Regions from separate parts of the Evansella sp. AB-rgal1 genome, predicted to be linked through region 3. Evidence: riboswitches for the same ligand, from Rfam matches in the RefSeq annotation. Region 3 holds a riboswitch; each other region holds the start of a gene.
What was found. Region 3 has a riboswitch for S-adenosylmethionine ahead of metK (methionine adenosyltransferase). Riboswitches for the same ligand answer to the same signal wherever they lie in the genome.
Positions count from the first base shown of each region.

Region 1: linked by a shared signal. The riboswitch ahead of ACERII_RS21185 (O-acetylhomoserine aminocarboxypropyltransferase/cysteine synthase family protein) and the one ahead of metK (methionine adenosyltransferase) in region 3 are both predicted to bind S-adenosylmethionine.
Region 2: linked by a shared signal. The riboswitch ahead of ACERII_RS11460 (methionine biosynthesis PLP-dependent protein) and the one ahead of metK (methionine adenosyltransferase) in region 3 are both predicted to bind S-adenosylmethionine.
Region 4: linked by a shared signal. The riboswitch ahead of ACERII_RS11430 (sulfate permease) and the one ahead of metK (methionine adenosyltransferase) in region 3 are both predicted to bind S-adenosylmethionine.

Region 1 is NZ_JBGUAU010000032.1:3,227-8,630, forward strand. It holds gene ACERII_RS21160 (alpha/beta-type small acid-soluble spore protein) at 1-184, shown strand, start outside; gene ACERII_RS21165 (hypothetical protein) at 237-365, opposite strand; gene ACERII_RS21170 (hypothetical protein) at 388-720, opposite strand; gene ACERII_RS21175 (alpha/beta-type small acid-soluble spore protein) at 914-1,102, opposite strand; gene ACERII_RS21180 (hypothetical protein) at 1,160-1,345, shown strand; SAM riboswitch class I at 1,570-1,685, shown strand; gene ACERII_RS21185 (O-acetylhomoserine aminocarboxypropyltransferase/cysteine synthase family protein) at 1,862-3,175, shown strand; gene ACERII_RS21190 (homoserine dehydrogenase) at 3,236-4,522, shown strand; gene secY (preprotein translocase subunit SecY) at 4,988-5,404, shown strand, end outside.
Region 2 is NZ_JBGUAU010000011.1:169,083-174,486, reverse strand. It holds gene ACERII_RS11470 (bifunctional homocysteine S-methyltransferase/methylenetetrahydrofolate reductase) at 1-311, opposite strand, end outside; gene metC (cystathionine beta-lyase) at 331-1,509, opposite strand; gene ACERII_RS11460 (methionine biosynthesis PLP-dependent protein) at 1,502-2,638, opposite strand; SAM riboswitch class I at 2,825-2,934, opposite strand; gene cysK (cysteine synthase A) at 3,036-3,986, opposite strand; gene ACERII_RS11450 (anthranilate phosphoribosyltransferase) at 4,072-5,118, opposite strand; gene cysC (adenylyl-sulfate kinase) at 5,311-5,404, opposite strand, start outside.
Region 3 is NZ_JBGUAU010000021.1:72,532-77,935, reverse strand. It holds gene pckA (phosphoenolpyruvate carboxykinase (ATP)) at 1-1,425, opposite strand, end outside; SAM riboswitch class I at 1,759-1,880, shown strand; gene metK (methionine adenosyltransferase) at 2,057-3,265, shown strand; gene ACERII_RS17475 (gamma carbonic anhydrase) at 3,322-3,834, opposite strand; gene ACERII_RS17470 (alpha/beta fold hydrolase) at 4,246-5,031, shown strand; gene ACERII_RS17465 (tetraprenyl-beta-curcumene synthase family protein) at 5,216-5,404, shown strand, end outside.
Region 4 is NZ_JBGUAU010000011.1:162,189-167,592, reverse strand. It holds gene sat (sulfate adenylyltransferase) at 1-155, opposite strand, end outside; gene ACERII_RS11435 (phosphoadenylyl-sulfate reductase) at 174-896, opposite strand; gene ACERII_RS11430 (sulfate permease) at 900-1,979, opposite strand; SAM riboswitch class I at 2,123-2,233, opposite strand; gene rhaD (rhamnulose-1-phosphate aldolase) at 2,539-3,363, opposite strand; gene rhaA (L-rhamnose isomerase) at 3,760-5,013, opposite strand; gene rhaB (rhamnulokinase) at 5,038-5,404, opposite strand, start outside.

The DNA.
Region 1 (5,404 bases), on a different contig from region 3:
CAACTCTATGAGTCCAGAAAATGCAAAGTATGAGGTAGCAAAGGAACAGGGAATACCTCTAAAAAAGGGTTATAATGGAGAAATAAGGGCAAAAGATGCAGGGAAAATAGGCGGAAGTATTGGTGGAAACATGGTTCGTGAAATGGTAAAAATGGCCGAACAGCAGTTGAATAAAAGACAATAAATTTGTGTGAAAAAAGAAACAGCCCAAAGGTGAACTACCTTTGGGCTGTTTCTTATTCAAATGCTTTAATTCCTAAGCCGAAGTGTATTATAAAAAACACTATCACCATCATCAGTAGACCAAAAGTAAGTCCACGAAGTGCTTCTTTAACAAATAGATCGTCATTCTTATTTACTTTCATTTTTTATCCTCCTAGTAATTTGTTATTGAAGTATTTGGGAGGATGAGAGTACTAAATCAACTTTGTTATAGATGGAGAAGACTATATACTTTAACTTTTGTTTAGCAATGTAATCAGTATAAATGAATAATATAGCATTAATGTTTTCTTCTGCTTCTGTAAACAAAATGGGGTAGTTGATATAGATCTTTTTTATTTCATCGAGATCCGTTAGTGTCTTAGCTATCTCCATTGTTTCATGATCTATTGCGATCTTAGTTATGTATTTATCAGATGCAGCATAAGTGGACGGAATAGTGATGGAAAAGCTTGTTAGTACAATAAGTATAAGAGTTACTATGGTTTTCCTTAACACGTATTCTCCGACCCTTCTATTTGATGATAAACAAATTATATACGAATGAAACTCTAAATAAAAGGTGGAAAATAGCGGTTACCTTCAGTGGAGAGTTAACCTGTTACGCAAAGTATGCATTTTGGCTTATCTTCACCAAAAAAAAGCGCGTAGAATAAAATCTACGCGCTTATCCAAATATGATGTTTTCTAATTAAAATTGTTGTTCAGCTTGTTGTACAAGACGCTTTGTGATCTCCCCACCTACAGAACCATTAGCGCGAGAAGTCGCATCGGCACCAAGATTTACACCAAATTCTTGGGCAATCTCATACTTCATTTGATCCAATGCTTGTTGTACTCCTGGTACTAGAAGTTGATTGCTATTGTTGTTTTGTGCCATCTGTATCACCTCGCTTTGTTTTAGGTTACTACTAGTATGGTTGCAGAGAGAAATCATATGCAAAACGAAGCATGGCAATATTTTCCCACTATCTTCTTTGAAGCTATAATGCTTGATATGAGCGCATTTGTAGTAAGTTATAAAATTCTTTATTACATTGGTTATGTTAAAGAAAGTGTTGCTATGTACAATGTTGATTTTCCTGAAGGTCAGAGACTTGTTGAAAACCTACATAGTCTTTAATATAAGACGTTCGCAGTTATTTTAGAAGAGGATGAGTGAAAAAAGACGTTTGTATAGAAATAAATCTAATACATGGCACTTCAACCAACATCAACGTTTAACAGAGCCTATTTTAAAATTCGGGAATTTTCATGTAAAACTATTGACGATCATTTTCAAAAGTGGTAGTATTCGAAATAATTGGTAAATTATATAACAAATTAAAAATTACATAGAAGATTTTACTCTTATCAAGAGAGGTGGAGGGACAGGCCCGATGAAACCCAGCAACCACTGAAGGTTATTAAAGCTTCAGAAGGTGCTAATTCCTACAAAACTAGTTGGTTTTGAAAGATGAGAGAAAGGATATAAGCATCTACCCTTTCTCTTATAAAGAGAAAGGTTTTTTTCGTAAATGGGGCTAAAGTAACTAAATAAAGATGTTTGTCATTAAGCACTTATAGACAAGATCTTCTTACATAAAGAATGTTTTTAGGAAATGGAGAAATCAAAAAAATATAAATGGAGGAATGAATGATGAGTAAAGAACAAAATTTTGAAGGTTATAGTGTGGAAACACAATTATTACACGGAGGTCAGGAGCCAGACCCAACAACGGGTTCGAGAGCAGTTCCCATTTATCAGACAACTTCTTATGTTTTCCGCGACACAGAACATGCTGAGAATCTGTTTGGTCTTAAAGAGCAAGGGAATATTTACAGTCGAATCATGAATCCAACTGTAGATGTTTTTGAAAAAAGAATCGCATTACTTGAAGAAGGGGTTGCCGCAGTTGCTACTTCGTCAGGTATGTCTGCCATTGCTCTATCTATTTTAAATATTGCTGGTGCTGGAGATGAAATTGTTGCCGCAACAAACCTATATGGTGGTACATATAATCTTTTCTCCACAACATTACCTAGATATGGAATTACTGTTCATTTTGTAGACGCGAGTAATCCGGAAAACTTCAAAGAAGCAATAAATGAGAATACAAAAGCAATTTTTGCAGAAACAATTGGAAATCCAAGCCTACAAGTTCTAGATATTGCTGGAGTAGCAAATGTTGCGCATGATGCTGGTCTTCCACTTATTATCGATAATACGTTTGGAACTCCCTATACGGTAAAACCAATTGCACATGGCGCGGATATTGTTATTCACTCTGCGACAAAGTGGATTGGTGGCCATGGAACTTCTATCGGAGGAGTTGTGGTAGATGGAGGGAAGTTTGATTGGAACTCTGAGAAATACCCTAGTTTTACAGAACCAGACAGAAGCTACAACGGAATAACATATGCAAAAGATGTTGGAGAAGCAGCGTTTGCAATCAAGTTCCGAGTTCAATTGTTACGTGATTTCGGAGCTTGTCTAAGTCCTTATAACGCGTTCCAATTACTCCAAGGCTTAGAAACACTTCATTTACGTGTGCAGAGACACAACGATAATGCACTTGCTCTTGCGAAAAAATTAGAAGAACACCCTGCCGTTGCTTGGGTTTCTTATCCAGGTTTAGAATCTCACCCTTCCCATAAACATGCTTCTCAGTTATTAAAAGGTGGATACGGTTCTATCGTTATTTTCGGAATTAAAGGTGGAAAAGATGCAGGTCGCAAGCTCATCGATAATGTTGCCTTATGGTCGCATCTTGCAAATGTGGGAGATGCAAAAAGTTTAATTATTCACCCTGCAACAACAACACATCAACAATTGTCAGGGGAAGAGTTAGTAGCAACAGGGGTAACAGAAGATATGGTCCGTTTATCTGTTGGAATTGAAAATGTAGACGATTTATTAAAAGATTTAGATCAAGCGTTAGAAAAGGCAACAGGGAAGGCATTAGCAAAATAAGTGCATGTTTGGTACTTAAAAACAGCTTGTAAGTCATAACAAGAAAAGGGGTTTGATTCAATGAGTCATCCAGTATATAAATTAGCAATCATTGGTTTTGGAACAGTGGGAGAAGGAGTGTATCAAACACTATTGAAGAAATCAGAAAAAATAGCAGCAATATTAGGGCGACCAATAACAATCCCCTTTGTTCTTGTAAAAGATCAACTTAGAATGCGTAACGTATCGAGTATTACAAAAATTACTCATTCTTTTTCAGATATATTAGATGAATCAAATCTTGATGTAGTAGTAGAGGCTACACCTGACGCAAGTACTGCTTATCCGTATGTAACTAAACTATTGGAGAAAAGTATCTCGGTAATCTCTGCTAATAAAGAACTAATCGCCAAGCACGGGGAAGAGCTTCATAAACTTGCAAAAGAGAATGATTGTCAATTGTTATATGAAGCTGCCGTAGCTGGTGGGATACCTTTATTAAATACATTACGACATACATTAAAAACTAATAGTATCCAAAAACTAGAAGGAATATTAAATGGTACCTCTAACTTTATTTTAACCAAAATGAGAGAAGAAGCATCGAGTTTTGAAGTAGCTCTTGCAGAAGCACAGGAGAATGGTTATGCAGAAGCAATTCCAGATAAAGATGTAGACGGCTGGGATGCATACTACAAAACGTGCATACTAAGTCAGTGGATATTTGGCTGTTCTCCTGTGTGGAACTCTGAAAAACCAGTAGGGATAAGAGAAGTAGATGCAATCGATATATCATTAGCTGAGAATTTAAAAGCGAGAATAAAACATGTTGCTTCACTTCAAAAAGTTGAAAATTGTGTACGTGCTTCTATTCAGCCAACCCTCGTTTTTGAAGGTCACCCTTTATATAGTGTAGAGGATGTAAATAACGGTATATATATAGAAGGAAGTATCGTTGGTCCAGTGACGTTACAGGGGCCAGGAGCTGGGAAGTATCCTACATCGAGTGCCGTTGTGGAGGATGTAGTTAATTTTCTTTCAGAAAGAAACGAACCCTCTCTTCCAAAGGGAATTCAATTTCTGAAAGATGGGTTTGAAGATAGTGATAGCTCATTTCAGGAGAAACCTAATTTGTTTTTTCTAACTGCTCCTAATGGTTTGTCGAATCATTTAACAACGATGGGCTTTGATGTAATTAAGTCAGTTGTTCAGTTGGGGAAAAAATATGGAGCACTCGTAACTTCAGGCTCTACTAAGTTAGAACGTATAAAAACACTATGTAATGAATTAGAAATACAAGTATATCCAGTATTACTTGGGAAAAATGATAGTGTTGAAAAATATTATTTTAAAGAAAAAGCTATCTAACCTCTAAGGCAATGTTTCACAAAGTGGACACATTGCCTTTATTCTTAGTTGGTTGGTTTCATCCTTAGTCCTAGTAGTTACTATCACTAGATATAATTGGGCCTTGCTAGTAGGAATTTGTCTTGAAACAGGGTTTACGAGACAAATTAACAATGGAGTTGAACCGATTTGTTTTTTTACTTCTCTAACACACAAATAAGTATTTTTAGGATAACCTAATAATTAAGCGTTTACAAAATTATAACTTAAGTGTATTCTATTTGAAGAAACTAGGAAAAGTAGAATTACAATGTAACAAAAAATTTTGTTAGTAGTAACATAGTGATTACTTTCAGATTAGTAAATTATTACTATTTTTGTAATTTCAAAAAAAAATCAAAATTTTACAAGATTTTATGATATTCTATTAGAAATGAAATTAATAGTTTATTTCTATTCATACAAAAAAAGGTAGAGGTGCTGCAGATGTTTAGTACAATCCGCAATATTTTTCGCGTGGGAGACCTGCGCAACAAGATTATTTTCACATTATTAATGTTGGTCGTGTTCCGGATTGGTGCACATATACCAGCACCAGGGGTAGACGCAAGCCGACTTGATTTTGAGGGTCTTGCAGCGTTTGGATTTATCAATACATTTGGTGGGGGAGCCCTAGAGAATTTCTCTATATTTGCAACAGGTATTATGCCTTATATTACTGCATCCATTATTGTGCAACTTTTACGTTTAGATGTAGTTCCTAAATTTGCTGAATGGGCAAAAGAAGGCGAGCCTGGAAGAAAGAAACTAGCTCAAGTAACACGTTACGGAACGATTGGAATTGCATTTTTCCAAGCCTTAGCATTATCCATTGGTTTTAACAACTTAATGCCAGGACTAGTT
Region 2 (5,404 bases), on a different contig from region 3:
TTTTTTTCCACTTGTGCGGTTTTATAATCTTCCACAGCTAACTTAGCAATTCGAACTGCTTCTTTATTAATTGCTTTTACTTGATCTTCCAATCCATAGCGAGCTAACTTTTCATAATTAGCACCATACGTGTTCGTTTGAATAATCTGAGAGCCTGCATCTAAATAAGCCCGATGAATACTTCTTATCTGATCCGGATGGGAAAGATTCAGTTCTTCAAGACAATTTCCAATTCCATATGAATAGAGTAGTGTTCCCATAGCGCCATCTGCGATGATTATTTTGTTGTCTAGTTCTGTTAAAAAACTCATTGTGGTTGGCTCCTCTACTCTAATTTATTTCCACTTTGTTTTTTCGAATTGCTTCGAACGCAGTCTCAAAGTCTTTTATTAAGTCGTCTACATTTTCAAGACCTACTGATAGTCTAAGTAATCCATCATGTATTCCTCTTGCTTCCCGTTCCTCTTGCGGCATTGCTGCATGAGACATTTTTGCAGGATAAGAGAGAATTGATTCCACTGCCCCTAAACTTACAGCAAAAACAGGGATTTGTAAATTGCTTACAAACTGTTTCACTGTATCAGCATCTTCTAAACGAAAGGACAATACCGCACCTGGTCCTTCCGATTGTTGTTCATGAATGCTGGCTCCCTCATGATCAGAAAGACCTGGATAGTACACATGCTTCACTTCATGAATCGTTGTTAAATATTCAGAAATACGTTGTGCGGATGCTTGTGATTGCTTGAGTCGAACATCTAAGGTTTTTAGCCCTCTCATCACTAGCCAACAATCCTGAACTCCTAGAACAGATCCAAATGTATTTTGTAGAAAATAGAGTTTTTCTCCGAGCTCTTTATCTTTGACTACTGCTAATCCGGCAACAACATCACTATGTCCTGATAAAAACTTCGTTGCACTATGGAGAACAATATCAGCACCTAGTTCTAACGGTCTTTGTAGCGATGGAGTTAAAAATGTATTATCTACAAATGTTAGACAGTTATTTTCTTTTGCAATTCTACATACCTCTTTTAAATCGGTGACCTTTAGAAGTGGGTTCGATGGTGTTTCCACATAGATCATTTTTGTATTTGGCTGAATACTCTCTTTTAATTTCTGTAAGTCCGTCGTATCTACAAAACTATGATCAATTCCAAAGCGATGTAGCACTTGTGTGACTAGGCGAAAGGTTCCTCCATATACATCCTCACAAATAACTACATGATCTTCTTTTGATAGAAGTAAAAAAGCTGTAGAAATTGCCGCCATTCCAGAGGCAAAGGCAAAACCTCTTACTCCTCCTTCTAAATGAGCAATAGTTTCTTCCAATGCATCTCGCGTAGGGTTCCCAGATCTTGCATAATCATATTTACCAAAAGAATCGAAATCAAATTGGTGGAAAGTGGACGTATGATTAATGGGAACACTCACCGCACCTGTCTCTCTATCTACTGAATTCTCATTATGAATTAATCGCGTACTAAATGTAAATGTATCGTTACTCATTAATGACTACCTCCTTACAGGCATTTTTGAATGCTTGATCTAGATCTCCTTGTATATCTGAAATCTCCTCTATTCCCACTGAAAATCTCAATAATCTGTTACATACACCATTCGCAATACGAACTTCTTCAGGGATATCCGCATGTGTTTGGGTAGCAGGATAAGTGATGAAGCTTTCTACTCCTCCTAAACTTTCAGCAAATGTAACTAGTTTCAATTGCTGTAAAAAAGAGTTTACTATATTTTCATCGTTTACACGGAAAGAGATCATCCCACCTCTTCCAGGATATAAAACTTCTGAAACATCTTCGTGTTTTTCTAGAAATGTCTTTATTTGAGCAGCATTTTCTTCGTGCTTTTTCATCCGCAGCGATAGTGTTTTCATCCCTCTGATTAGCAACCAGGAGTCTAATGGACCTAGCGTTGCACCAATTCCATTATGAAGCATCGCCAGTTTCTCTGATAATTGTTTTCCTTTGGAAACAATTAATCCAGCAAGAACATCGTTATGACCACCTAAATATTTCGTTGCACTGTGAATAACAATATGTGCTCCTAAATCAATTGGCTGTTGAATAAGCGGTGTATAGAAAGTATTGTCAACAATCAGAAGTAAGTTATGTTCCTTCGCTATTTTGCTAAACGCTGCAATATTCGCTTCTTGCATAAGTGGATTTGTTGGAGTTTCAATAAACAAAGCTTTCGTATTTTCATTCACTAGTTTTTCATATTCCTCAGGGGATCGAATGTCTGCGTAATGAAATTTGATACCATAATGACATAAAATTTGTTCAAATAATCGATACGTTCCTCCGTATAAGTCTTGTGAAACGATTATTTCATCATCTTGTTTGAATAAACCAAACACGGTATGTATGGCTGCCATCCCTGAACTACAGGCAAAACCACGATCACCCTTTTCTAAATCAGCAATCGCTTGTTCTAATATTTGCCTCGTCGGATTCCCTGTACGTGTATAATCATATCCAGTAGATTGGCCGATACCTTCATGACGATATGCCGTTGAAAAATAAACAGGGGGATTTACTGTACCTGTAGCTGTTTCGCTTCTATTTCCAATTTGTACAAGCTGGGTTTCTTTCGAATAAGTTCTCTTTTCGTTATTCATTTTCTCTTCCTCCTATGCCCTAAGTTTCTCTGAAGTTTTAAGAAAAGCGTAAGTGCCTTGGTCACGAGCGACCAGCAAATGTTTCTGGTCGATAAAAAAAGTGTGATTGTGTTGTATAAAAATACAAAAAACGACCCCTTAGTAAGAGGTCGTCGATAGGTTACTATTTAAAATACCTGCCGGGACCTCTCATCTTTCAGAATAAAGATTCTGCTGGATTTGGCACCTGTTGAATCGAAATCCAATGGTTGCCGAGGTGTCGTAGGGCCAGATCCCTCAACCTCTCTTGATAAGAGTCCTATACATTTAATTAACATGATTATAGTGGTTATTCAACAGTACGTCAATAAAAACTTGGTATTTTTTATATAACTTAGATCATTCTGATATTTTATGTTTATTCTTCTTCTTGGAATAAAGGAGTTGATAAATATCTTTCCCCAGTACTCGGAAGAATGGTAACGATTGTTTTCCCTTTGTTTTCAGGACGAGATGCAATTAGCTTCGCAGCGTGTAGTGCTGCACCTGAAGATATACCAACTAATACACCTTCTGATTTACTAATCTTACGTGCTGCTTTGAAGGAGTCCTCATTTGAAACTTGAACTACTTCGTCATATACTTCTGTATTTAATATGTCTGGAACAAAACCAGGTCCGATACCTTGAATTTTGTGTGGTCCAGGATTTCCTCCACTTAGTACTGGAGAATCCGTTGGTTCAACAGCAATTGCTTTAAAGTTCGGATTGCGTTTTTTTAATACTTCTGTAACACCAGTAATTGTTCCACCTGTTCCGATACCACTAATTAAGAAATCAACATTTCCATCCGTGTCAGCCCAAATTTCTTCTGCAGTAGTTTGACGATGTACTTCAGGATTAGCTGGGTTAGCAAATTGTTGTGGCATAAATGCATTTGGAGTCTCAGCCACTAATTCCGTTGCTTTTGCAATGGCACCTTTCATTCCCTTAGGTCCTTCTGTTAGTACTAGTTTTGCTCCTAGTGCTTTTAATAATTTACGTCGCTCAATACTCATTGTTTCAGGCATTACTAAAGTTAAATCGTACCCTTTCGCTGCACATACGAATGCTAATGCAATCCCTGTGTTACCACTTGTAGGTTCTATAATTTGTGTACCTTCTTTAATTAAACCGTCTGCTTCTGCTGCCGCAATCATTGCATTACCAATACGATCTTTTACACTTCCAAGCGGGTTAAAGAATTCTAGTTTCCCTAGAACTTCTGCACCTGTCTCGTCACTAATTTCATTTAATCGTAAAAGAGGTGTTCTACCTATTAATTCTGTTAAATTCTTAGCAATTTTTGGTCTGTTTAAAACTTCACTCATACTTTTCATCCTCCTAATTTATTCATTCATGTATATAATTAGATCATTGCTGCCAATAACATAAAACCTTGACGCTACTTTTCCATCAATTCTCTTTTTTTAAAGTTATCCATTTCTCTAGATGGATTGCTCCTCGCTGTTGCTTTAACTGCATATCCGCAACTTTGATACCATCATCAATTGATTTTTCAATTCCAAAAAGGAAGTATCGGACACCTACATTAAATAAGAGTTGATTTCGATGATATTGTAAATCGTCTGATTCCTCTCCTTCTAATAAACGGCGAATAACGTTTGCTTGTTTCTGAAGAGAAAGGTTCTCTTTTTCTTCATCCTTGGATAGCTTTAATCCATATTCATTAGGGTCAATTAGAAAAGATTCCATATTATCCTTTGTGACTTCATAAATAAAACTTCTACGATGAATTGGCAAATCTTCTGACCCTTCTGCTCCTTGCACAATAAAACCCTTCTCATAACCCATATTTCGGATGAGGGCAGCATGAAGCTCTACAACTGTTTTATGAAATACACCTATCATTAAATGATTTGCGTTTGCTAAATTCAGTACTTTTTCCATTACATTAAAGAAAGACCTTACACCAATCTCTTCTCTTATATGACGAAGATTAGCAAGTGGTGGACAGAGCTTTTCTGTCCAAGCGAATCCAATTTGGATTGTTTCTATTGATTTTCCTATATCCTCATTCGAAATCTCAGTGGATACACCTAGTTCACCTAAGATACTCATTAAGGAAGAACCATAGCGCGGAGGTAGGGAATCACTGCTGTGTAAATATACTGGAATTCCTCTTTCTGCAAAAAGTAGTGCAGCGGGAATAGTAACAGCAAACGTATTACGCCCACTATATGGTCCAGCTAAGTCAATAAATTGCTTTTGCTCCCCAATTTTATTTGGTATAAGTTGAGCAACCTCTCTGTATGATTTAACGAAAGCGAGTACTTCATCGATAGACTCTTGTTTTAGTCTTTGAGCGACTAAAAATGCACCAATTTGTGCATCCGTTGCATCTCCACTAATGAAATCTTTTGCCGCTTCCAAAGCAAGTTCATACGTTAAATCTTTTGCTCCTTTTTTCCCTCTTGCTACTTCCTTTAACCATAACTTCATTTAGATCACCCTTTGTGTGCATCCTTCATTGTAATGAAAAGCTTATTCTAAGTTGTCTTCTGTTTTTTTACCTATTACAAAATTAAGTTCTTCCATAATTAGGTGAAACCCTTTATTTTTTGATGGGAAAACTTTATTCTTACCTTACTTATCGGAATACTATAATCTTAACTCTATTCTATCAGTAAATCACTAAATAATAAAATATTTTTTTAGTTTTTCTATAACTTTTTCTACACATTCTTCAATAGTGAGTTTATCAGTCTCTACAACTAAATCAGGATTA
Region 3 (5,404 bases):
ATGTGCAGGAATATGAAGTCCAAACACTGGGTCCCTTGTAGTTTCAACCGTATTTAATTCTCCTTGTAAAGCAGCTCGAACCATTGCTCTAGTATAGGCTAAATCCATTCTTTTCCCCACTCCATAAGGGCCACCAGACCATCCGGTGTTAACAAGAAAAACATCCACATTATGCTCTGATATTTTCTGACCTAACATACTCGCATATCGATATGGAGGAAGAGGAAGAAATGGTGCACCAAAACATGTGGAAAAGGTAGCTTCTGGTTTTGTAACACCCCGCTCTGTTCCAGCTAACTTACTTGTATATCCCGATAAAAAGTGGTACATCGCCTGTTCCTTCGTTAATTTACTAATCGGAGGAAGCACTCCAAATGCATCTGCAGTAAGAAAAATAATAGTGCTAGGATGACCAGAAATACTTGGATTTATAGCATTGGGAATGGACTCAATGGGATAAGCTGCACGAGTATTTTCTGTATAAAAAGTGTTACCATAATTTGCTTCCCTTGTTTTCTCATCCACTACTACATTTTCCAATACTGAACCAAACCGCAATGCCCTATAGATTTGTGGTTCCTTTTCTGGTGATAAGTTGATGCATTTTGCATAACAACCACCCTCGATATTGAACACACCAGTTGTGGACCAACCGTGTTCATCATCACCAATTAAATTTCGATAAGGGTCGGCAGAAAGTGTTGTTTTACCAGTTCCAGATAAACCAAAGAATAGTGCCACATCTCCTTCTTCTCCAACATTGGCTGAACAATGCATTGGAAGAACGTTTTGATCAGGTAATAGATAATTCATAACAGAGAATATGGATTTCTTCATTTCTCCTGCATACTCTGTTCCACCAATTAAAACTGTTTTCTTTTCAAAAGAAATAATAACAAAAGCTTCAGAATTTGTTCCATCATGTACTGGGTCTGCACTAAAACCAGGTGCAGAAATGATAGTAAACTCAGGGAGAAACGTTGATAATTCCTCTTCGGAAGGTCTGATGAATAATTGTCTAGCAAATAAATTATGCCATGCTAGTTCATTGATAATTCTAAGGGAAACATTGTTTTTTTTATCTGCACCTACATATCCGTGGCGGACAAATAATTCTCCTTTTTTACTCAAATAGTGTAACACTTTAGAATATAGACGCTCAAAATGAGCAGAGGATATTGGTTGGTTTACTTTTCCCCATTCAATATTTTTTTGTATGGAACGTTCATGGACGATAAATTTGTCTTTTGGTGAACGACCAGTATATTGTCCGGTTGTAGCTTGAAATGCTCCACTAGAAGTTAGAATCCCTTCCTTTCTTACTAGTGCCCTTTCAACTAATTGAGCAACAGGCAAATCATAGAAAACTTTATCACTTCTTTGCAATAAGCGTTCTAATTCCAGTTCAAATTGTACTGTACTCATTTTTTCACCCCTTCTAGTTACACTGAATATCTTATATAAGATATTAAACTTTAATTAGTATAACGTTAATATAAAATTAGTATATACTAATTGTTGGAGGTTTGTAACTGTTTTATCATAGTTTTTTTCGTTTTTTCTTTGTATAATTTTACCTGAATGAATTATCCATCTAATTACAAACTAAAGATAAGTATGAAGGGAAAATTTCGTAATCATTTAATAGAAAATACATTTGAAATATATGTATGAGAAGATTGCTTGCCGAGCCATATAGGATAATATTGGTTGACAGTTCATAGGAAATCAGTTATTCTTTTTGCGAATGGATGGATACTCTTATTCCGAGATGGCGGAGGGACAGGCCCGAAGAAGCCCAGCAACCATCACCTACGAAAAAAAGGTGAACGGTGCTAACCTGCAAGACATATATACAAATATGTCTTGAGCGATAAGAGGAGAAAGGCGAATGGGATTACCTTTTCCTCACTTGGAAAAGGCTTTTTTATTGCTTGTTTTTATAATAAAAATTGGTGAAGTCTGATTATCGATTAGTACCATTCTGCTGGGAAACGAGTACCGTCGCTTCAATAAACATATCCTAAATGGGAAAAGAAATAAGGAGGTACGTACTGTGGCAGAAAAACGTCGTTTATTTACTTCTGAGTCAGTAACAGAAGGGCATCCAGATAAAATTTGTGATCAAATTTCTGATGCCATTTTAGATGAAATATTAACCAAAGATCCGAACGCTCGTGTAGCTTGTGAGACATCTGTAAATACAGGCCTTGTTTTAGTCGCGGGTGAAATAAGTACAAGCACATATGTAGATATTCCAAAGATTGTTCGTGAAACAATAAAAGGAATTGGTTACACAAGAGCAAAATATGGTTTCGACTATGAAACTTGTGCTGTATTAACATCGATTGATGAGCAATCACCTGATATTGCTCAAGGTGTTGATAGAGCATTGGAAGCTCGTGAAGGACAAATGAGTGATAACGAAATTGAAGCAATTGGTGCTGGGGACCAAGGTTTAATGTTTGGTTACGCTGATAACCAAACACCGGAGCTAATGCCTCTTCCAATTTCATTATCACATCAACTTTCTCGTCGTTTAAGTGAAGTGAGGAAAAAAGAAACGATTGGTTATTTACGACCTGATGGAAAAACACAAGTAACGGTTGAATATGATGAAAATAATCAACCAAAAAGAATTGATACAATTGTTATTTCAACACAGCATCATCCAGAAGTGACAAATGATCAAATTGTAGCTGATTTAAAAGAGCATGTAATCAAACCAATTGTGCCAGCTGAATTAATTGATGAAAACACTAAATATTTTATCAATCCTACTGGGCGTTTTGTTATTGGTGGGCCCCAAGGAGATGCTGGATTAACAGGAAGAAAAATCATCGTTGATACTTATGGTGGATATGCTCGCCATGGTGGAGGAGCTTTCTCAGGGAAGGATCCTACAAAAGTAGACCGTTCAGCAGCATATGCAGCACGATATGTTGCGAAAAATATAGTGGCCGCTGGTCTTGCGGATCGTTGTGAAGTACAATTAGCTTATGCTATTGGTGTAGCACAGCCTGTGTCTATTTCCATTGATACGTTTGGAACAGGGGCAGTTTCCGAAGAAATCTTGGTTGATGTAGTGCGAGATAACTTTGATTTACGTCCTGCAGGAATCATTAAAATGTTGGACCTTCGCCGTCCAATATATAAACAAACGGCAGCATATGGGCATTTCGGACGAACGGACTTAGATGTTCCGTGGGAAAAAACAGATAAAGCAGCAACTCTAAAAGAACAAGCGTTAAGGGCTTCAAAATAAGTAATGAAAAAGGGAGTATCCATAGATACTCCCTTTTCCTGTCATAATAAATACAACTATTTTTGTAAAGTTTTATAATACTGTCCTTTTTCAACATACTCTCTTCGAATACGATCCATTTCCATTATATCTTTATCTGTTAGCTTTCTAACTACTTTCGCTGGTCTACCAAACGCTAATGTTCTCGGGGGGATTTTCTTGCCCGGTGAAACTAAACTACCGGCCCCGATAAATGCGTTTTCACCAATTTCTGCACCATCTAAAATAGTTGATCCCATTCCCACAAGAGCATGTTTTTTTACAACACAACTATGTAATATACATTGATGGCCAATCGTAACACCGTCTTCTAGTACTAATGGTGCATTGGGACTTTGATGCAACACAGAATTATCCTGTATATTTACATGCTTGCCAATGAGTGTAGGTGCTACATCTCCACGAATTACAGTATTAAACCAAACACTTGATTTTTCACCGATAGAAACATCTCCGGTTATCACTACTCCGTCCGCAATAAAAGCAGACTCATCTATTTCTGGGTGTTTATCTTTATAAGGGTATATCATTATTTGAATCCTCCTTTTTTCACATTTTATCAAAAGGCTACGTTAAAGGACAATGCTTGATTTTTTCCACTTGCCTGGAAGGCTACTGAAAATTGCACCATGAAGGATGAAAATACGCTGACTAGAAGTTGGTTAGTACTCACAACTATATATGAATGAGCGGAATTTAACGAGACACTGTAGCGACGAAGTCGTGAGGTGGCTCGACAACTCCCCACAGAAAAGTGAGCAGGCTGGAGCGAATGGATACAAACCAACAAAGTTAGTATTACTACATAGTACGATACCAATATTTTCAGGGTAGCCTATAAAAAATTGATTTAGAAATGTCATTATGATGTCACTTGACTAGTATATGTAAAAAATTAGAATATAGTAAGTAAAGAAAGTAATATACGGGGAGGTATATATATGTGGAAGTGGGAAGCAACGAAACCAAAAGGTGTTTTTGTTATTGTGCATGGTGCAGGTGAATATCATGTTCGGTATAAGTGGGTGATTAAGAAGTTAAACCAATTAAACTATCATGTGATAATGGGGGATTTACCTGGACAAGGAACAACGGAAGGACCTAGAGGTCATATCACCTCCTTTCAAGATTATATTACAGTAGTAAATACCTGGCTTAAAGAGGCAAGGAAGTACGATTTACCTATCATTTTACTCGGACATAGTATGGGGGGCTTAATTTCTATCAACACACTTCTCACCATGGACGAGGAAGAATTACCTAATGTTGTGGTATTATCTTCCCCATGTTTAGGATTAGTGAATGATCCTGGTTTTTCAAAAAAAGCTCTAACGAAAACATTAAATGTAGTATCTCCAAGTCTTCGATTTCCATCTGGGCTTGCTCCAGGTTCTGGAACTAGGGATGAGGTGATGAGGAAACGCGATTTAGGTGACAACCGATTAATTAAACATGTAAGTGTTCGTTGGTATAGAGAACTTGTAAAAGCGATGAAAAATGCCCACAATCGTGTAGGAGACTTTCCAGACATTCCGCTACTTGTGACTCAAGGAGGAAATGATTTGATTGTGAATAAAGAAAATGTCACTCCCTGGTTTAATCAACTTCCTATTCATGATAAATATTATAAAGAATGGGATGGGTTGTATCACGAAGTGTTGAACGAGCCTGAGAAAAATAAGGTTCTTGCACACCTCCTAGCATTTGTTACTATTCAGCTGACATGATAAAGTAAGTACTATTATTAAAAGTAGTGACCGTTTTTTGTAGACGGAAGGGTTTAGAAAGTAAATCCTTCTAAGATCATATTTAAAACCAGAGTCACTGAAAATACGTAACTCTCGTTTTCAGTGACTCTATAAATTTTAGAGGGAGTAAGAGCAATTGAACGGAAGATGGGAGAGAAGGAAAGTGAAGATACCAACAAATTCTTGGTCATTAATGTACCAAGTCTATAAAAAAGTGCTTCCGAAAGTACATGAGTACCTAAATGAATGGAAAAAACGAGCAGAAGCTATTCCAAATCCGGAATTAAGGCAGCAAGCATTAGCAAGCATTGAGACAAAGACATTTCACTGTGAAGGTGGTGCCATTTATAGC
Region 4 (5,404 bases), on a different contig from region 3:
AATCCAGTTAGCGGACTATATGCTCCATTTGCAAGTAACTCTAAATCAGACAACGCCATTTTATCTAGCTCTACTGTATGTTCAATTTCTCTCACATCAACATCTTCATGAAACCGATTTACTAATATACCTCCATGTGGTGTACTAAGTGTCATTATCGCACTTCCTCTCTATTATTTGTGTAATCCACATTCTGTTTTTTCCTTACCAGCCCAACGTCCTGCACGCAAATCTTCTCCTTCTTTTACAGGAAACGTACATTTACTACAGCCGATACTTGGGTAACCTTGATCGTGAAGCTCATTATAAGGAAGTTCAAAAAGCTTAATATATTGCCAAACTTCATCCCACGTCCAATGAATAAGAGGACAGATTTTAATGGATTGAAATTTATTATCTTTGTTAACAAATTGCGTATTAGCTCTCGTTGGTGACTGTTCTCTCCTAAGACCTGTTAACCACGCCTTACTTCCATGAAGTGCTTTTTCTAACGGAATGTTCTTTCGTATCTTGCAGCAAAGATCTGGATCTACTTCCCACAGTTTTTTTCCATATTGCTCTGCCTGTTGTTCTAATGTGACCTCTGTCTGGGCATACTCAATAATTAACTTAGGGTATTTATTCTTTATTTTTCCAATTAGCTCATAGGTCTCTTGAAAATGTAAATGGGTATCAAGAAATACAACCCTCGCATTCGGCTTTACTTTGCTAATTAAATCTAGTAGAACAATTGCTTCTGCTCCGAAGCTACATGCATAGGTTAAGTCATCCTTAAACGTTGCGTATGCCCATTTCAACACTCCTATGGAATCCTTTTTCGCCAATAAATCATTGGTTTGGCTATAGACAAAGTCTTTCGTTGTTTCATAGGATAATTGTTGTGTCTCAATTCCCATGACTTAAATTCCCCCTCCTTGATCATGTACAGATCGTCTTTCCTCTTTAATTGATTGATAAAGGCTAATGGATCCAAACGTAGTAACAAAAATGCTGATAACAATCACAATAATGTATGGGTTTGGATGTAAAACCAGATGAATTAAACTATAGGAAACTACCAATGACATCACTGGCGAGACGATCCACACCTTAATAATTTTCTTAATCACTGTTTTTTGCCATAACTGAAATCCATTTTCAGCTGTACCAACACCTACAATGGCTGACGTTGTTGCTTGGGTTAACGGCACCGGTATTCCAAATATGGAAGCTGCAATCACTAATGATGCTCCTGTTCCTGACACTGCTGTACCTTGAAGCATGGAAAGTGATGTAATTTTCTTCCCATTTGTCTCAAGAACTCTTCCTCCAAGTAGGATAGCTCCTATTGCAAGAAAAATTGCACCTAGGTAAATACCTCGAGTTTCATGCATAATGCCAGCACCAATAAGAGGACCGATTGCGTTTGCCACATTATTCATACCAGCTGAAAATGCCTCTAGAAACCCAGTTAGGATTAACAGGAATACAAGCCATTTTCTCCATTTCCCTTCCCCTTTCAGTTGGGGCCATCGTTTTTCCATAATGATTATTACTTTTCCTGCAACAAATGCTATAAGAAATGCTGCGAATGGGATGATGAGCCAAAACGATATGATATATATAACGTTATTGACATAAAGCGCTTGAAAGGCAATTCCCACTCCTACAATCGAACCGATGGTTACTTCACTAGTAGAAAGAGGTATTCCAATAACATTTGCTATAAACAAAGTAAGTGTAGCGCCTATTAAGATTACAAGTACTATCTCAACTGTTAAAATGCTGGTAGGAATAATTCCTCCCCCAATAGTCTTAACAACCTCACCACTTCCAATGACAGCACCTAAAAATGCTCCTAAACCTACTAAACTTAATGCTAGTTTTTTATTCTTAATTGCTCCACTTCCGTATACTGGCCCCATAGTTGCTGCCGCACCACTTGCTCCGATGTTCATTGCGAAAAATAAAGCGATTGCGATTGCTAAGTAAATTAACACGTTGATACACCCACCTTCTTTGTTGGTTAAAACTATGTAAGTCTACTATTCTTGTAATTCTTATCAAAATACTCGGAATTAAGATAATAAAAATTGTCCTTCCATACAGGAAGTTGACAAGTTGTTTAAGACGGATGTCAAACCCCTTATCTATCAGTTACTTCAAACTCTGCTGGATGTAACAGGTATTTAAAAGAATCAATGCTTGATGATGCATCATTGGGGTAAACCCCCTCCTCTTCTCTGGATAAGAGTTACTATATGTAAATTTTACTGTTTTGTTCTTTTTTTATAATTTTTTTTAAATTACTGTTTAGTATAATTTCATTTCTTGAACATTCAATTTCATTCATTATAATTCCTATCGGTTTTTACGTCAATGAAATTTTTACTAAATATTCTTTTTTTTCGAACAACATTCCCTCGTCATAATCAATCAACACAAATCTTCACTCCCCTCCTTATCATAAAGCTCACGAGATAAGAGAACTATCTCCTCCTTTTAATGAAACAAAGCTACCTATTTTAGAATAGGTAGCTTTGTTTTTTATATTATTATTTACCCTTGTAAAATACCTTCTCTAGGTGTTACTCCAAAAGCGGAAGCTAAAGCTATTAAATCTTTATCCGTAATCACCTGTTTTACTCCACCTTGATGAGAATGAATGATTGTATAAATTTGTGCTGCTTTCTCTACCGTTTCAATTAATCCGAAAGTTTCATCCATCGTAGTTCCAGCTCCAAATATACCGTGCTGTGGCCAGATAACTACACGATAATCAATCATTTTCTCCGCTGTTTTCTCCCCAATCAAGTCCGTTCCAGGAACCATCCATGGTAATAACGCCACTCCATCTGGAAAAACAACAACACATTCCGTACACATTTGCCATAATGTCTTTGTAAAGCTTTTTTCTTCAAGCTCATGAGTGAATGTCATAGCAAGAACATTCGTAGCGTGGTTGTGCATAATGACACGGTGATTTTTATCTACTTTTAATCTAGCAATATGACTCATAAAGTGAGACGGAAGCTCGCTTGTAGGGTTACCGCCATTTTTTAAACCCCAAAGGATATCTATACTGTCTCCCAATTCACTAACACGAAGAATTCCTAAGCAGTCTTCAGGATTCCCTTTTACATTTTTAAAGTATTTTCCTGATCCAGTCACGATAAAGTACTTATTTGAAAGCTCTGGAACCGGGAAATTTAAAGGCAAGTTACGTAATACGCGAGTAATATCTAAGTAAGATGATACTTCCTCTTCTGTTAATAGGTAACTAATATTTCCACCATTCCGCTCATCCCAACCCATTCTCCACATGTTATAAGTAGCATCCATCATTTCTTGAACAAACGGAGCTTGAATTACTTTCTCATCCATAATCTCTTGTAACGTTTGTTGTAGTCTTTTATCATTAATCACGTTTCATCTCTCCCTTATTTCTAATGTGTGATTTTAAATACAGGTCCAAAGATTGTTCAACACTTCACATTTTATAACTTTATTTTATAGCTACGCCAAGCAATAGTCAACATAAATCCAACTTATTATTTTTGTTTATTTTTGTTTTGACATATTTCCGTCATATTTAAAGGTTTTTTGTAAGCGTTTACGATAGTTTATGTCCGTTTATGTTTGTTTTGTCTGTTTATATATAACTACATAAATTTTCCTTCGCATGAGAAAAGTCTTTTGCTTTCGGCTTCCCTAAAATTTTTTATGAGGAAAAAAGAACACCCTCCCTAACAAAAGGAAGAGTGTTCTGGAAATTACATATTATCTTTTTAGCAATACTTCTTGCTCATACTTTTTCACTTCTTCTAACCAAGATTCTTTTACAGGAACACCCATTTTTTCGCAATAGTAATCCCAAATAGCTCCGAATGGATATGTTTTGAACTCTTCAAATAATGCTAATCTTTCTGTGAAGTTCTCTTCTTCTTGAAGTTGTTTTAAATGCTCGTTTGGAGTAAGCATTGCATAAAGTAATGCTTTAATCATATTTCTCGTACCAATTGTCCAAGCAGCCACACGATTAATGCTCGCATCGAAGAAATCAAGACCAATAATTACTTTATCTAACGCATCATTACGAACAATTTCTAAAGCAATTTCACGTAATTCATCATCTAAAATAACAACATGATCACTATCCCAACGTACAGGTCTTGATACATGTAATGCTAGCTTATCGCTATATAAAAGCATAGAAGAAATTTTATTCGATACTGTTTCTGTTGGGTGGTAATGTCCTGTATCTAACAAACAAATTTTATCGTTTTTCAGCGCATACCCAAGGTAAAACTCATGAGAGCCTACAACATAAGACTCAGAACCAATTCCAAATACTTTACTTTCTACCGCATCTAAATTGTACTTCTCATCAATTTCTTCAGTGAAAATCTTATCTAAAGAATCTTTTAAACGTTGTCTTGGAGTGAAACGATCACTAGGGATATCTTTATAACCATCTGGAATCCAAACGTTAGTTAAACTTGGCGTACCAAGTTCTTTTCCAAAATATTCACCAATTTTACGACTTACTTTACAATGCTCAATCCAGAAATTACGAATTTCTTCATCTGGATGAGATAGTGTAAGACCATCTGCTGCTTTTTCGTGTGAAAACAAAGTTGGATTGAAATCTAAGCCTAGTCCATGTTCTTTAGCCCAGTTTACCCATTTCTCAAAATGTTTTGGCTCAAGTTCATCACGCTCAACAGCAACACCATCTGTTTCTGCATAGATAGCATGTAAGTTCACACGGTGCTTACCAGGAATTAAAGAAAATGCTTTTTCTAAATCGGAACGTAATTGTTCCGGAGTTGTTGCTTTCCCAGGATAGTTTCCAGTTACATCAATCCCACCAGAAAGTTCTCTTTGGTTTACTTCAAAACCTGTCACGTCATCACCTTGCCAGCAGTGCATGGAAATAGGTACCTGTTTTAATTTCTCTAGTACGCTATCAACGTCAATTCCCCATTTTTCATATTGTTTTTTCGCTAGTTCATAGTTTTCTTTTACAGACATGTTTATCTCTCCTTCAATTCTCTATTAGATAGTTTCCGGTACGTATGTTTTCACATCAAACGAATTTTTTATGATTGTTCGTGCTTGTTGTATATCAGTTATTTCACCAAGTGCCATAAATTGAGCAACAATGTTACCAATCGCCGTCGCTTCTACAGGCCCAGCATTCACTTCTTTTTTCGTAACATTTGCGATTAGCTGATTTAAATATTCATTTTGGCATCCGCCACCAATAACATTTATTTTATGGAATTGCTTATCTAGTATTTTTTCTAACTCTTGAATTGTTTGTTCGTAACTATCTGCAAGACTTATAAACACGCATTTTGCAATTTCCCCTGGAGTCTCAGGAACTGCTTGACCTGTTTCTTTACAATAGTTTTGAATTTCT